One region of the Salibacterium sp. K-3 genome, then DNA from elsewhere that is predicted to be linked to it. Evidence: a T-box and tRNA genes for the amino acid it is inferred to sense, from the RefSeq annotation. Region 1 holds a T-box; the other holds one or more tRNA genes.
The links. The T-box of region 1 lies ahead of metG (methionine--tRNA ligase). A T-box ahead of a tRNA ligase gene usually reads a tRNA of that ligase, here a tRNA-Met.
Positions count from the first base shown of each region.

Region 2: it has a tRNA-Met gene. The T-box ahead of metG (methionine--tRNA ligase) is inferred to sense a tRNA for this amino acid. The anticodon was not compared.

Region 1 covers NZ_JBSVZE010000005.1:40,716-48,462, reverse strand. The annotation lists gene ACW9JV_RS19230 (tRNA1(Val) (adenine(37)-N6)-methyltransferase) at 1-662, shown strand, start outside; gene ACW9JV_RS19225 (GIY-YIG nuclease family protein) at 649-918, shown strand; gene rsmI (16S rRNA (cytidine(1402)-2'-O)-methyltransferase) at 915-1,784, shown strand; gene ACW9JV_RS19215 (AbrB/MazE/SpoVT family DNA-binding domain-containing protein) at 2,094-2,378, opposite strand; T-box leader at 2,775-3,035, shown strand; gene metG (methionine--tRNA ligase) at 3,078-5,066, shown strand; gene ACW9JV_RS19205 (TatD family hydrolase) at 5,152-5,919, shown strand; gene ACW9JV_RS19200 (ubiquitin-like domain-containing protein) at 6,134-7,342, shown strand; gene rnmV (ribonuclease M5) at 7,464-7,747, shown strand, end outside.
Region 2 covers NZ_JBSVZE010000002.1:678,465-686,211, forward strand. The annotation lists gene ACW9JV_RS15500 (hypothetical protein) at 1-384, opposite strand, end outside; gene tsaD (tRNA (adenosine(37)-N6)-threonylcarbamoyltransferase complex transferase subunit TsaD) at 633-1,655, opposite strand; gene rimI (ribosomal protein S18-alanine N-acetyltransferase) at 1,636-2,103, opposite strand; gene tsaB (tRNA (adenosine(37)-N6)-threonylcarbamoyltransferase complex dimerization subunit type 1 TsaB) at 2,096-2,800, opposite strand; gene tsaE (tRNA (adenosine(37)-N6)-threonylcarbamoyltransferase complex ATPase subunit type 1 TsaE) at 2,781-3,254, opposite strand; gene thiL (thiamine-phosphate kinase) at 3,269-4,258, opposite strand; tRNA gene ACW9JV_RS15530 (tRNA-Met) at 4,393-4,469, opposite strand; gene ACW9JV_RS15535 (hypothetical protein) at 4,631-4,771, shown strand; gene ACW9JV_RS15540 (trans-sulfuration enzyme family protein) at 4,821-5,963, opposite strand; gene ACW9JV_RS15545 (5-oxoprolinase subunit C family protein) at 5,986-6,960, opposite strand; gene ACW9JV_RS15550 (LamB/YcsF family protein) at 6,957-7,727, opposite strand; gene pxpB (5-oxoprolinase subunit PxpB) at 7,724-7,747, opposite strand, start outside.

The DNA of each region.
Region 1 (7,747 bases):
TTGCGTTTTCCATTGATGCCGTACTTCTGGCCCGTTTTACATATGTACCAAAAACAAAAGGAAGTATTATAGATTTATGCAGCGGAAACGGTGTAATTCCGCTCGTGCTGTCGACACGCAGCAGTGTACCGATTACCGGTGTGGAAATACAGCCGCTTCTCGTTGATATGGCTGCACGAAGTGTGATCTGGAATCAAAAACAGGGACAGATTTCTGTGATGGAGGCCGATGTTCGTGCTCCGGAGCTTTCCGGGCAGACCGGCCTGGCTGATCTGGTCACCTGTAATCCCCCATACTTTTCAACACCGCTGGAAAAGGAAAAAAACAACAGTGCGTTGTTCCGTGCCGCCCGTCATGAAGAATACGGCACGCTTGATGACATCGTACGGGCAGCATCCAGTGTAGTGAAACAGAGAGGAAAGGTGTCCATGGTTCTCCGTCCGGAACGTATGGCTGAACTGTTTGAAACATTTCGAAAGCACAGGATTGAACCAAAACGAATCAAGATGATTTTTCCGAAATACGGAAAAGAGGCGGATATGCTGCTGGCTGAAGGGATTAAAGATGGAAAGCCGGGCCTCGCCTGCCTGCCTCCGTTAACGGTTTATGATGAAGAGGGAATTTATACCGAGGAGTTCAGAAGCTATTATGAAGGCCGTTGAACATTACGTTTACATACTGGAATGCGGGGATGGATCGTTCTATACGGGATATACGACGGATCTGGTACAGCGGCTGCGCATGCATGAACAGGGAAAAGGGGCAAAATACACGAGAGGGCGCGGTCCGTTCCGGCTCGTTTACCAGCAGGTGTTTGACTCCAAAACAGAAGCGATGCGCATGGAATATGAAGTCAAACAATGGAACCGGAAAGACAAAGAGAAGTTTCTAAGGGAAAGAAACGGAGGATCCTCATGAACCATCAGCAGAGCTACAAGCAAAAAGCAACGGCTGCCCTGTATCTGGTACCCACCCCGATCGGCAACCTGGAAGATATGACATACCGGGCGGTCCGGATGCTGCAGGAGGCGGACAGAATTTTTGCCGAAGATACCCGCCAGACCCGGAAGCTGTGCCATTATTTTGAGATTTCGACACCACTGGATAGTTATCATGAACATAATAAGGAAGGAAAAGGGGAGAAAATTCTCGCACTGCTCGAGGAAGGCGGTACGGCTGCACTCGTCAGTGATGCAGGGACGCCTCTTGTTTCCGACCCAGGCAGAGAGCTTGTCCGGCAGGCGGTGGAGAAGGATATTGCCGTCATTTCCCTCCCCGGAGCCAATGCCGCTGTGACGGCGTTAACCGCTTCGGGACTTGGTGGAGGGGCTTTTTACTTCTATGGTTTTCTCCCGAGAAAGAAAAAGGACAGGCGGGACAAGCTTGAAAAGCTCGCTTCTGTAGACGTCCCCATTATTTTTTATGAATCCCCGCACCGCCTGAAAGAAATGGTATCGCATCTGGAAGAATGCTGGGGGAGTAGGGAAGCTGTCCTGGCAAGAGAAATGACCAAGCAGTACGAAGAGATCCTGCGTGGATCACTCCCGGAACTGGCGGAGTACCTCAGGCTGCATGCTGTGAAGGGCGAGTGCTGTGTTATTGTGGACGGGGCGGATGAAGTGGACGTTTTCCGGAATACCTGGTGGGAGACGATGGATCCGGCAGCGCATGTGCAAGCCTACATGGAACAGGGAATGACGGCAAAAGAAGCCATCAAGGCAGCAGCAAAAGACCGCGGGCTGCCGAAACAGGATGTATATGCAGCTTATCACCGCCTGTCATGAAATGGGAGCTATAAAAACTCCCAAAAAATGGTGAAAGAGTCAGCCCCATCAGCAGCCTGAAATGAAGGAATAGTGTCCACAGGAGGTCGTCCCGGGGACACTACGGAGCTAAAATCAGGCCATAATGGTTTCGAGCGGATGTCTTGAAGACGCTAAGTACCGGTGCTTGAATCACAGTGTTTCCAGGAACATCTCCTATGGAAACTAAAAGCACCACAAAAAACCCGGACGATGTCGGTTTCTTCCAGCAAGCTTTGCCGACCATCGTCCGGGTTATTATATGACCTATATTCTTTGTCGCGGGATCATTTATTTATTGTTGTCTACATAGGACTGCAGGTCTTTAATGACTTCTTCGGCACCTTCCGGGGAAAGGATGATTTTACCGTCGGCGAGGGAAATGTTTTCATCGGACACTTCACCCGTCACCTGACAGGTCATGTTGGGCTTGTACTTTTTCAGTACGATACGGTCGTGGTCGACATAGATTTCCAGCGCATCTTTTTCTGCAATATCGAGAGTGCGGCGGAGTTCGATCGGGATAACAACGCGGCCGAGTTCATCGACTTTTCTCACAATTCCAGTTGATTTCATTTCAGTTCCTCCTCAAGTATTCAAATAAAATGTGTCACATTTCGACATTTTTCTCTGTTATAGACTAAGAATACCAATCTTTCCAAAACACGTCAATTCCTTTGAATAAAAAAACTGAAAAACCTTGAAATTTTTTCAATTTAATTAAAATGCTGTTACAAAAGGATACCCGCTTGACGAGGTGACTAAAACCTCTGTGAAAAAATACCTTTTGGATAAAACCATTGTAACATGGAAAACATAGATAGAAAACGAATTTCGACATATATGGCATATATTTGTCGAAATATGTAGAAAAATAGAGTGTACAGAGAAAAGGCCCTCTGTGGTGCTGGTCTTGACAGAGAGGAAGCGCTTCGTTATAGTCTTAAAGAGAAGAAGTGGAAAATATTATAGATGATTCCGATGAAGGGATGAGTAGAGAGGAAACCTGTCTTAGAGAGCCGGAGATGCTGGGAACCGGTACAGAGAGCACTCTTGAACATGGTCCCGGGAGGATTTTCTTCCCGAACTGCTGCAGTAAGGGAGGAACGCAGCTCTCGCGTTACAGAGAGCGTGCTGTCTACTGACGATCAGGCCCGGACAGTACACAAAGCTTCATCGCAGGAGATGGAGAAATCTGGGTGGTACCGCGTGAGTGATACTCTCGTCCCTTGTAGAAGGACGGGAGTTTTTTTAATAGACGCAAGGAGGATGAAAATGGCAGAAGAAAAGAATACCTTTTATATCACAACCCCGATTTATTATCCAAGCGATAAACTTCATATCGGACATGCCTACACAACGGTTGCCGGAGATGCCATGGCAAGATACAAACGTCTCCGTGGCTTTGATGTACGCTATCTGACCGGTACCGATGAACACGGCCAGAAAATTGAGCGCAAAGCGGAAGACAAAGAGGTATCTCCGCAGGAATTTGTCGATGAAATTGTGGCGGGAATCCGGAACCTGTGGGATAAACTGGATATTTCCTATGACGATTTTATTCGTACGACGGAAGAGCGGCATAAAAAAGTCGTACAGCGGATATTTGAGAAACTGAAAGCAAACGGAGATATTTATCTGGATGAATATAAAGGCTGGTATTCCGTGTCGGATGAATCTTTTTATACAGAACGCCAGCTGGAAGATCCTATTTATGAAAATGGAGAAATTGTCGGAGGATACAGTCCGGAAAGCGGCAACCCCGTGGAATGGGTGAGGGAGCAGTCGTATTTTTTCCGGATGAGCAGATACGCCGACCGGCTGCTTGCGTTTTACGAAGAAAATCCGGACTTTATCCAGCCGGAGTCCCGAAAAAACGAAATGATTAACAACTTTATCAAACCGGGACTGGAAGATCTGGCCGTTTCCAGAACTGCGTTTGAATGGGGAATACCGGTGACGAGCGATCCGGAACATGTCGTGTATGTATGGATTGATGCGCTCTCCAACTACATTACCGCTCTCGGGTATGACACGGAAAACGATGAAGATTTCAAGAAGTACTGGCCGGCGGATGTACACCTGGTCGGCAAGGAAATTGTCCGTTTCCATACGATTTACTGGCCGATTATGCTGATGGCTCTTGATCTGCCGCTCCCGAAAAAAGTATTCGGCCACGGCTGGCTTTTGATGAAAGACGGGAAAATGTCCAAATCCAAAGGAAACGTTGTCGATCCGGTTCCGCTGATTAACCGGTACGGACTTGATGCCCTGCGGTACTATCTGCTGCGGGAAGTTCCTTTCGGCTCCGACGGTGTCTTCACACCGGAAGGTTTTGTCGAACGGCTGAATTATGATCTTGCCAATGATTTGGGCAATCTGTTGAACCGGACCGTTGCCATGGTTAACAAGTACTTCGATGGGCATCTCCCGGCTTATCTGAAAGACGGCACGCCATACGATGAATCGCTTGTGGAACTGGTGGATGCCACGGTTTACAAAGTAGAGGCCGCGATGGAGGAGATGGAGTTTTCGGTGGCCCTGACTGCCATCTGGCAGTTGATCAGCCGCACGAACAAATATATTGATGAAACCCAGCCGTGGATGCTGGCAAAAGAAGAAGACCGGCGTGAGGAGCTGGGAACCGTTCTTTACCACCTGGCTGAATCGCTGCGTTATATTTCCATCATGATCCAGCCGTTTATGACGGAAACTCCTCAGAAAATCTGGCACCAGCTTGGTATTCCGGAGGGCTGTACAAAATGGGAGACGATGCGTGAATTTGCACAGCTCCCGGAAGGAACGAAGGTAGTTTCCAAAGGCGAGCCGATCTTTCCAAGACTCGAAATCGAAAATGAAGTCGCCAACATTATTCAGGATATGGGCGGTACGGTGAAAACCGCTGAAGATGAGCAAGAAGCAGAAGAGGTGGAAGAAGAGCAGGAAATCACGATCGATGACTTTTCGAAAGTGAATCTGAAAGTGGCAGAAGTGCTTTCAGCAGAGCCTGTGAAAAAGACAGATAAACTGCTGAAAATCCAGCTCGATGTCGGAAGTGAGAAGCGCCAGGTCGTATCCGGGATTGCCGAACACTATACGCCGGCTGATCTGGAAGGGAAAAAAGTAATTTGTGTAACGAACCTGAAGCCGGTAAAACTCCGGGGAGAACTGTCTCAGGGTATGATACTGGCAGCTTCCAGCGGAGACGAACTGACACTTGCCACAGTGAATGACCATCTTCCGAATGGATCGGAAGTCAATTAATACGAGGAATAAAAGACTGACCTGAAAGAAGTTATGCCTTTCGGGTCAGCCTTTATTGTCGGAAAAAGCAAGGGAGCGGATCAGGATGTTGTTTGATACCCATGTTCATTTGAATATTGAGGACTTTCAGGATGATCTTCAGGATACGATAGAGCGGGCCAAAGATGCCGGGGTGGAAAAAATGAATGTCGTTGGATTTGATCATGAAACGATCAAAAAAGCGATGGACCTGATTGAAACCTATGACTTCATGTATGCTTCTATCGGCTGGCACCCGGTCGATGCTGTGGACATGACCGAAAGGGACCTGGAATGGATCGAGGAGCTCTCGGCGCATCCGAAAGTCGTCGCCATTGGAGAGACAGGGCTGGATTATCATTGGGATAAATCACCGGCAGATGTACAGAAAGAGGCATTCCGGAAACAGATTGCTCTCGCAAAAAAAGTAAACCTGCCCCTCGTTATTCATGACCGCGAAGCCCATCAGGACATTGTGGACGTGCTGAGGGAAGAGAATGCCGCCGAAACCGGCGGAATTATGCACTGCTTCGGAGGGGATCTGGATATTGCGCGGCAGGCTTTGGATATGAATTTTCATATATCGTTCGGCGGGCCTGTTACGTTTAAAAATGCACAGCTTCCCAAAGATGTAGCTAAAGAAATACCGATGGAGCGGCTTCTGGTGGAAACCGACTGCCCGTTTTTAGCTCCGCATCCCAACCGCGGCAAGCGGAATGAGCCGGCTTATGTGAAACTGGTGGCGGAAAAGATAGCGGAACTAAAAGGTATGACACTGAAAGAACTGGCAGAGCAGACAACGGAGAATGCGGAAAAACTTTTCCGCATCAGCTGACGGGATTTTCTGTTGAAAGGCGGCGCTTATTGGCGCCGTCTTTGTTATTTCGAGGCCTTTCTCCCTTTCTTCTCTTTTTGCTGCTGCAGAACGTCGAACGATTATGATTCTCTTTGCTCCTCTTTTACGCAATAATAGAAGTTGGATGATCAAATGAATTGACAAGAAAGGAGGAAGGGTCTATAATTTCTTCGCTGTAAAGGAGGGTTAGAAGATGAGTTTGAAACGAAACGCTTTTTTCGCCGGATGGAAGCCGGGAAAAGGCGCGGTTCTGGTTTTTTCTTTTCTTCTTCTGACCGCTGCCGGTCTGTTTTATGCTGTGCATGAAACGACGAAGGCAACGGTAACGATTACTAAAGGAGAAGAAGAAATGACAGTAGCGACTCATGCGGATACCGTAAAAGGCCTGCTGGAAGAACAGAACCTTGATGTAAAAGAGAGGGATGAACTCAGCTCATCTTTCACCGATCCCATTGTCGGCAACATGGAGTTGGAATGGATGCCGGCCAGACAAATCACTGTATCGGATGATGAAACAACATCCGAGATCTGGACGACCGCCTCCACAGTGGGAGAAGTGCTGAAAGAACAGAACATTGACGTCGGACCGAATGACGATTTGAATAAAGATATCACCGCTTCCGTTCAGGATGGAATGACCGTGGCTTATGAGCCTGCCTTTCCAGTAACAGTTCAGGATCAGGATGAAACCGAAGAAGTGATGACCACAGAGAGTACTGTCGCTGAGGTGCTGAAGGAAGCAGATATAGCGCTGGATGATAATGACCGGGTGGAACCTGGTAAAGAGACAGCTGTTTCACATGAAACAAAACTGGAAGTCATCCGTGTGGAGAAAGTTACGGATGTTGTCAAAGAAGAACAGGATTATGCAACAGTCACTCGCCGTGATGATTCCCTGGCAAATGGACAGGAAGAAGTAATGGAAAGCGGCAGCAAGGGTGTTGTAGAGAAAAAGTATGAAGTTGTACTGGAAAACGGGGAAGAAGTATCCCGCGAACTGGTTGATGAAACACAGGTGAAAGAAAGCGAAGATAAAGTCGTGGCGGTCGGTCCGACGGATCAGACGGCTGTTGCCTCTCGCGGAAGCAGTCCTTCTGAGAGCAGTGCCGGAGGACGCACCATTTCCATGGAAGCTACCGCGTACACAGCTGACTGTACGGGATGTTCCGGAATAACCGCGACGGGAGTGAATCTGAACGCCAATCCAAACCGTAAAGTAGTGGCAGTGGATCCGGCTGTCATCCCGCTTGGAACGAGAGTCCATGTCGAAGGTTACGGAGAAGCGGTGGCAGCAGACACCGGCGGTGCCATCAACGGCAGACGAATTGATGTGCATGTGCCGACCAATCAGCAGGCGATGAGTTTTGGAAGACGTAATGTACAAGTGACCATTCTGGAATAATATTTTATATCATATCCTGGCGTGAAAGCAGGAAGGGATGCTCCCTTCTCTTTCCGCCTTTTTTTTCATTACTGATCATAGTATAATAATGCAAGCTGGAGCCTGGGAGGCTGACATACGAATGAACGTGCAGGAATGTATTGTGGTGGAAGGAAAGGCTGATACAACGGCGGTGCAGCGGGCGGTAACAGCTGATACGATTGAAACAAACGGTGCCGCTGTCGGTGAAGACGTATTGAAACGGATTGCACTGGCCCAGAAACGGCGCGGTGTTATTATATTCACGGATCCTGATGTTCCGGGAGAAAGGATACGCCGGATTGTCAGCAGGGAAGTCCCGGGGTGCAAACATGCTTTTTTGACAAAAAAAGATGCAGATTCCGGCGGCAGCGGCAGTCTTGGCGT
Region 2 (7,747 bases), on a different contig from region 1:
CCCGCTTTGCTCATTGGCTGCGCGAACCTCTCTAAACCCAGGCAGAATGTATGTACTTCTTTCTCCCTCCGCCTCTTTTTCCACCCAGTCTTCCAAAGAAAGGTGGGGCGTTTCGGCACGTCGGCCGGAACTCAGCGTCAACAGTTCATTCACCGGTGAAGAAGGACCCGCTGTCACACGATTCAAGGCGCCGGCAGCAGCCCCGCGCTGCAGCCTTCCCTCTTCGAGCAGCAGAAAAACATCATCCATCGACAATGCAGGGACAAGCACCAGTACAGCATGCGGCCCTTTCGCTTCAGACTGCTGCAGTGGCACGCACAACAAAGAGACGATCATCCCTGCTGCAACGATCCATGTGTATTTGCTGCCCATCTTATGTCTCAATGATCCACGACCTCCTTGCCCCTTTAGGAGTCATCCACATTATTCACAAGGTTATCAACATCTACACACTAATTTGCGTGGGGTCCACCCCTTTATTCACATAAAAAGGGGACTTATCCACATAAACACTGTTAACATATGATTTCCCTGATGTATTAGCTTTCCACCGGTTTATCCCCATTATCCACAGATAAACTTTTACACAATCCTTAAAAACTTGATCATTTATTCATAAAAAAAACTTGACCTTAATATAAGGCCAAGCCTGGTACGCCGTTCAGATCCCAACCAGCGGTAATTCCTTTTTTCCATTGGACGTGGGCAGCGGCACCAATCATTGCAGCGTTGTCGGTACAATACTTGAACGGGGGAATCGAAAGTTGGGCCCCGCTTTCTGCAAAGGTTTCTTCCATAGCCGCGCGCAGTCCGCGGTTGGCAGCCACACCGCCGGCAAGTACAACCTGACGGACCTGATACTCCTCTGCTGCCCGTTTTGTTTTTTCAACAAGGACTTCGAGGACGCTTGCCTGAAAGCTGGCGGCAACATCCGCTGTGGATAAATGCTCTCCCCGCTGTTCAGCATTGTGAAGGGTGTTGATAACCGATGACTTCAATCCGCTGAAACTGAAATCATAGGAGCCTTCTTCGAGCCAGGCAATGGGCATCGGAATGGAAACACGGCCTTGGGCTGCCAGTTTATCCACCTGCGGTCCGCCTGGATACCCAAGTCCAAGGGTCCGTGCCACTTTATCGTAGGCTTCCCCTGCAGCGTCATCCCTCGTACGACCGATTACCTCATACTCCCCTTCTGCGTGCAGCAGAACGAGTTCCGTGTGGCCTCCGGATACGACGAGGGCAAGCGCGGGATAGTTCCACTCCCGTTCAAGCCGCGCCGCCTGTATATGTCCGGCAATATGATGAACAGGAATAAGCGGGAGCTGATGGGCAAAGGCAGCCGCTTTTGCCGCATTCACACCAATCAGCAGCGCTCCGACCAGTCCCGGTCCTTCTGTAACGGCAATGCCGTCAAGGTCGGCGAAAGTAAGACCGGCTTCCGTCAGCGCTTCTTCCATGATAAGCGTGATATTTTCGGTATGATGGCGCGATGCAATCTCAGGCACGACCCCGCCGAAACGTTTATGGCTGTCAATCTGGGAGGCCACAACGTTCGAGAGCACCCGTCTTCCGCCCTGCACCACCGCTGCCGCCGTTTCGTCACAACTTGTTTCGATCGCAAGCAGTACTTCCGCTTCAGTTGAATTTGTAGTCATCAATATTCACCCACATTACCAATGCATCTTCGTGATTGTCGGTATAATAGTTTTTCCGAATCCCGCCGGGCTGAAACCCGAGCTTTTTATACAGAGACTGGGCAATCAGGTTGCTCACTCTGACTTCGAGCGTCATCGTTACAGCCCCGTAGGCATGCGCCATGTCGAGAATGTTTTTCATGAGCAGTTCACCGATACGGCAGCCCCGGTACGCAGAATGTACGGCTACATTCGTAATGTGGGCTTCATCAATAATGATCCACACTCCGCAATAGCCGATGATTTCATCGTTCCATTCCGCCACCAGGTAATGAGCAAACTGGTTATTCGTCAGTTCATTAAAAAAAGCGTATTTCGTCCACGGCATCTGAAACGCATCATGCTCCACCCGAAGAATCCCCTCCAGGTCCCGTTCTTCCATAAAACGGATACTCGGATACTTACTCATGTGCTCGCCCTTCTTCAGCGGCGTACCATTTCTTCTCTGCTTCCGCCATCTGCGCGTATTCCGGCACGACAGCATGAGCCGGCTGCGGTTCGATCCGTGCGGTCAGCCGGAGCAAATCCGCCGGACGGGGCCGATAGTCTGTATAGGAGCCGAACACAGCCTGATCCGGAAGGGCTTCCTGAATAGCTGCCTTATGCTGATCCAGGTCCCGGCTTAAAAATAATACCGGTTGCTGCGCTGCTTTCAGATTCTCGAGCCATTCCCCGAGATCCGTCACCCTGTCTTCCTGTTCTGCTTCCGGCATGCCGTCCCGGAACCGGTACAACCCGGTATAGACTCTCCCTCTCCGTGCATCTGAAAAGGGGCATATTAATCCCGGAAAGTAGGTACCGCCGGCTGCCAGCTGCATCAGGCTCGATATGCCGTAAACCGGGATACCAAGCGACCAGGCCATTGTTTTAGCCGTCGTCACGCCAATCCTGACCCCTGTATACGAACCGGGGCCTTTTGCCACAGCGATGGCATCCAGTTCACGTGGAGTCATCTCCACATCTTCCATCATCCTGTCAATGGCAGGCATTAAGCGTAGAGAATGGTTCTTTTTGAAATTCGTAATATATTCCGCCAGTACTCCTTCTTCGGAGGACAATGCCGTTCCCATCACATAACTCGATGTATCAATCGCCAGTATGTTCATCATTCTCAAGCTCCTTGCATCGTTCCATAAAGCTTTTTCCCTGGGGACTCAACCGGATCATCCGGTCGTCTCCCTCCAGCCGGTCCAACGTGACCTTCAGGTGGTCCGGCGGGAGTATATCTTCTATTCTGTCCGCCCATTCGATCACACAGACGCCGCTGCTCTCGATATATTCCTCGAGCCCCATCTCTTCAGCTTCTTCCCCGCCGAGTCGATACAGATCCATATGATAAAACGGGAGGGTGCCGTGATATTCTTTTATAATCGTAAACGTCGGGCTGTTTACCGTCTCCGTAATCTGAAGCGCACGTGCAAGCCCTTTAGTGAAAAGGGTTTTTCCGGCACCGAGATCTCCTTCCAGCGTAATTACATCCCCGGCTGCCAGGATGGAACCGAGTTTTTCAGCCTTACAGATCGTCTCTGCCGGAGAATGAGTCGTAAATGATAAAGACATGCTGCTTCCCGCCTTTATGATTGAAAATGATTGTATCCTTTTTTCGGGAGGACGGTTGTGTCTGATCCGTCCTGCAGCGTAACCAGTGGATCTCCTTCTTTGACCCGGCCGATATCATACAGCGGAGCACCTTCCTCTTCCATCCGCTGTTTCAAGAGAGGCCAGTCCTCCGGCCGGACGGTACCGATCAATTCAAAATCTTCCCCGCCGTAAAAGATCCACTCCCAGTACTGCGTGTCCGGGAATTCTTTCAGTTCTCCGGCAACCGGAATATCCCGCTTTCTCAATTCCAGTTCCACCTTCGAAGCTTCCGCAATTTCGTTCGCCTCACTCGCCAGACCGTCGCTGATATCGTTTAAAGCGGCACCGGCGGCTGTGCTTCCGATGATCCTGCCTTCTTTCACACGCGGGTGCGGAGTTTGATGATACGCTGTGAGTGTACGAATTCCCTGAGGGCGGGAAGCGCCGCGTCCGTGCTCCAGCAGCCAGTCAAGCCCGGCTGCGGATCTCCCGGTGAAACCTGTAACAAATACAATATCTCCGGGCAGGGCATTTCTCCGCAGGAGATGGCGCCCCTCTTCTACCCTCCCGTGGACGGTGACCGATACAACAAGTCCGGACCTCGTAGAGACAGTATCTCCCCCGATCATATCCATATCAAAGGCTTCCGCCAGTTTTTCCAACCCCTCATACACACCCTGAAGCTCTTCATCCGTCCAGGAGGAAGGTACAGCAATGGATACGACATAAAAAACGGGGACTCCCCCCATCGCTGCAATATCACTTATATTTACGGCGAGCGCCTTATGTCCGATATCCAGCGGGCTCATCGTTTCTTTCGTAAAATGAACGTCCTCCACCATCGTGTCCACACATAATATCTCATGATAGCCTGCCTCGGCAGCATACACCGCTGCATCATCCCCAATCCCTTCTATCAGACCAGGTTGGCGGTAATGATCCGGGATATGCTGCTGAATCCATTCAAATTCGTCTTTCGGCATGAGTGACATCCTTTTATGTGCATCATTTCTTCCAGTGTAACGCATTCCCGGAAAAAACGCACCGCCCGGGAATCGTCTCTGTTTGAAAAAAATACAAAAAAAAAGCCTTCTGCAGGCTTTGGGGTTTTAATTATTGGTTGCGGGGGTAGGATTCGAACCTACGACCTCCGGGTTATGAGCCCGACGAGCTACCGAACTGCTCCACCCCGCGATGTGTAAAATCGCGTTTTCTTAACGGCACTTTTATAATATATCACAGCCTTTCTCGTATTGCAAGGCTGTGGTAATAATTTTCTTGTTCAAATGTGACAAATGTGTTACATTAATTAAAAGAATATTTCGACATATAATGACAAAAAGGAGGCCGTTTTCATGAATACCTGGAAGTACTTGCGTTCGGCTCTGCTGGCTAATGTACTCGTCATCGTTACGTTTGTGTTCCTCCCCATTATGATATTGACCGACAATATTAGTATGTACCAGGATTTTATCAATTATCTGAATAACAAATAAAAAGGAGCTGCCCCATTTTTTGGGACAGCTTTCCTTTGCTGCAGGGTGTTCAGTTTTCTGCCTGCTTCAGGGCCGAAGAAAAGGCAGTAATGATATCGTCTTTATCTTCAATGCCGGCTGAAATCCGGACTGTCCCGGCAGTGATGCCGAGCTGCTCCCTGATCTCATTCGGGACCGTACGGTGGGAAGTATTCAATGGATAGGACACAGTCGTCTCTACACCGGCAAGGGTGGGAACAATTTTGATCCAGTCCAGCGCCGCAAAAAACGCGGTAACATCATAACGATCGCCAAGATCCACGCTCACCATCGCCCCGTTGCCTTTGTCAGAAAGATTCTCTGGATAATAAACGGCAGATACACGGGTATGCTCCTGAAACCACTGTGCCAAAGATGCTGCATTTTCCGCCTGCCTGGCCATCCGGACACTCAGCGTTTTTAATCCACGGCAGGCAAGCCACGCTTCAAAAGGGCTGAGATTGGCCCCGATATTAATGACACGTTTTTTCGCTTTTGCTATGAGCTCCTCTCTTCCAACCAGCACCCCGGCCGAAACATCACTGTGTCCCCCTATGTATTTGGTCGCGCTGTGAACGACAAGGTCCGCACCTTGAAGATAAGGCTGGAGAAAGTAAGGAGTCGGAAAGGTATTATCAATCATAAGTGTCAGGTCATATCTTCCTGATATTTGTTTCAGTTCCTGAATGTTTTCCCGGCGGAGAAGCGGATTTGTTACGGATTCTGCGTACAGGAGGCTCGTCTTATCCTGAAGGGACGATTCCAGCGCCTGTTTATCGGTGAAATCTACAGCCGTTACCTCAAATCCCCATTCCTGAAGCTCTTGCTGAAACAACTGGTAGGTCCCTCCGTAAAGATCCAGCGGTACGATCAAATGGTCTCCCGGGGCCGCTGCTGCAAGAATTCCAGCAAGAATAGCAGACATACCGGACGAAGTCGAAATGCCCGACGGAGCTCCTTCAAGGGAAGCTGTCCCGGCTCCTAAATCATCTGTATTCGGGTTGGAATACCGGGTATACAGATGGTCTTTGCCACCGGTAAAATAGGATTCCATATCTTCGAGATCATGGAAGGCAAACGAAGAGGTCTGATAGATCGGTTTCGTTTTGCTTTTATTTTTCTCTCCATCCCCTTTCTGAAAATGGACAGCCTTCGTATCAAATTTCTTTTCCATGTATCCCACTCCTATAAACGTTCTACTCTGTATATGATAGCATGTTTCGGGAAGCGAGCGCCAAAGCCGCGATCCGGCGCTGCTGTTCTTTCAGCAGATCATGAGCCTGCTGAAGGGGTATTTTTTCGAACATAACCTGCTGCCCCGGCAGCAGCTGGGCCACTTTCGGAAGATCTGCCTGAATAACCGAGGCCGGGCGGGTGTAACCTCCGGTCGTCTGTCGGTCGGCCATTAATATCATCGGACGCCCATCCGCGGCTGCCTGAATAGACCCGGTATCCACCGCTTCCGACAGAATATCTGCGGAGCCGTGATGAGAAAGGACGGCTTCCTCCATCCGACATCCCATCCGGTCTGATGCATTAGAGATCGTGAAGGAGGAGTGGTACAAAGCATACCGGGCTTCCTCCGTAAACGCGGAGGCTTCAGGGCCTTCTGTAACACGAAGCACGGTTTCCCCGCTGTATTCTGGAATCAATGGTGCACTCAGACGGCTGCATCTTTTCAACGGAGGAACGGAAGCGGGGGTCGACAATCGGTCTCCTTTTTCCAGAGCTCTTCCTTTCATTCCGCCCATTCCTGCTTTAACAAACGTTGAACGGCTGCCGAGTCTTTCGTCTCCATCAAATCCTCCCTGAATTGCAATATAGGTACGCGCCCCGCTTTTCACTCCGGCAAACGACAGTTCATCTCCTTCCCGGACGCGGAATGAACGCCATCCTTCTACTGGTTTATTGTTCAGTGAAGGCTGGAGGTCCGCCCCCGTTAACGCTATCACAGCAGCCTGTGTGAATTGCAGAACAGGACCCAGCATCGTTACTTCAAGCACTGCTTCCTTTCCTTGATTGCCCGCGAGAATGTTAGCGGTCTGAAACGCATACTCATCCATCACACCTGCCGGCGGGATACCTTTTCTCTGCCAGCCTGGACGTCCGGCATCCTGAATGGTTGTAAACAGCCCGGGTTTTTTAACCAGACAAACTTCGCTGCCGTTCATTGCGTTTCCCCCGGTGCCTGAAGGACCACTTCCGTCTGCTGCAGTACATGGTGGAGCTGGTTGAGAAACTGCAGTGCCTCCGGCGTGTCCCCGTGGACACAGATCGTGTCGGCCTCCACTGGAAGCCGGGTGCCGTCTACAGCTCCCACCTCACCGTTCATCAGCATATCAAGAATACGTTCCGCCGCTGCGCCGGGATCATGAAGGATAGCATCCGGGTGCGACCGCGGGGTCAAAGATCCGTCCGGTTGATATGTACGATCAGCAAAAACTTCAGAAGCAACCGGCAGCGCTTCCTTACGGCCTGCCTTTATCAATTCGCTTCCTGCGGGTGCAAACAAGATAAGGCCGGGATCTATTCTTCTTACCGCTTCCGCTATTGCTTCTGCCATTTCCGGATCTTTGGCTGCCTGGTTATACAAGGCGCCGTGTGGTTTCACGTGCTGCAGCCCTATCCCTTCCGTTTTACAAAATCCCTGAAGGGCTCCCACTTGATACACAACCAGGTGATAGATTTCATCCGGATCCACAGCCATCTGCCGCCGTCCAAATCCGCCTAAATCAGGGAAGCCGGGATGAGCCCCCACCGCTGTCTGCTGCTTTTTTGCCGCTGCGGTAGTCCGGGCCATAACGCTGTGATCGCCGGCATGATATCCGCAGGCGATGTTCGCTGAAGTGACGTACGAAAGAACACGGTCATCATTTCCAAGCACATAGGGCCCGAAGCTCTCGCCGACATCACTGTTCAGATCCACTGTTTTTTTCATTTCTCTGCCTCCTTCTGCTC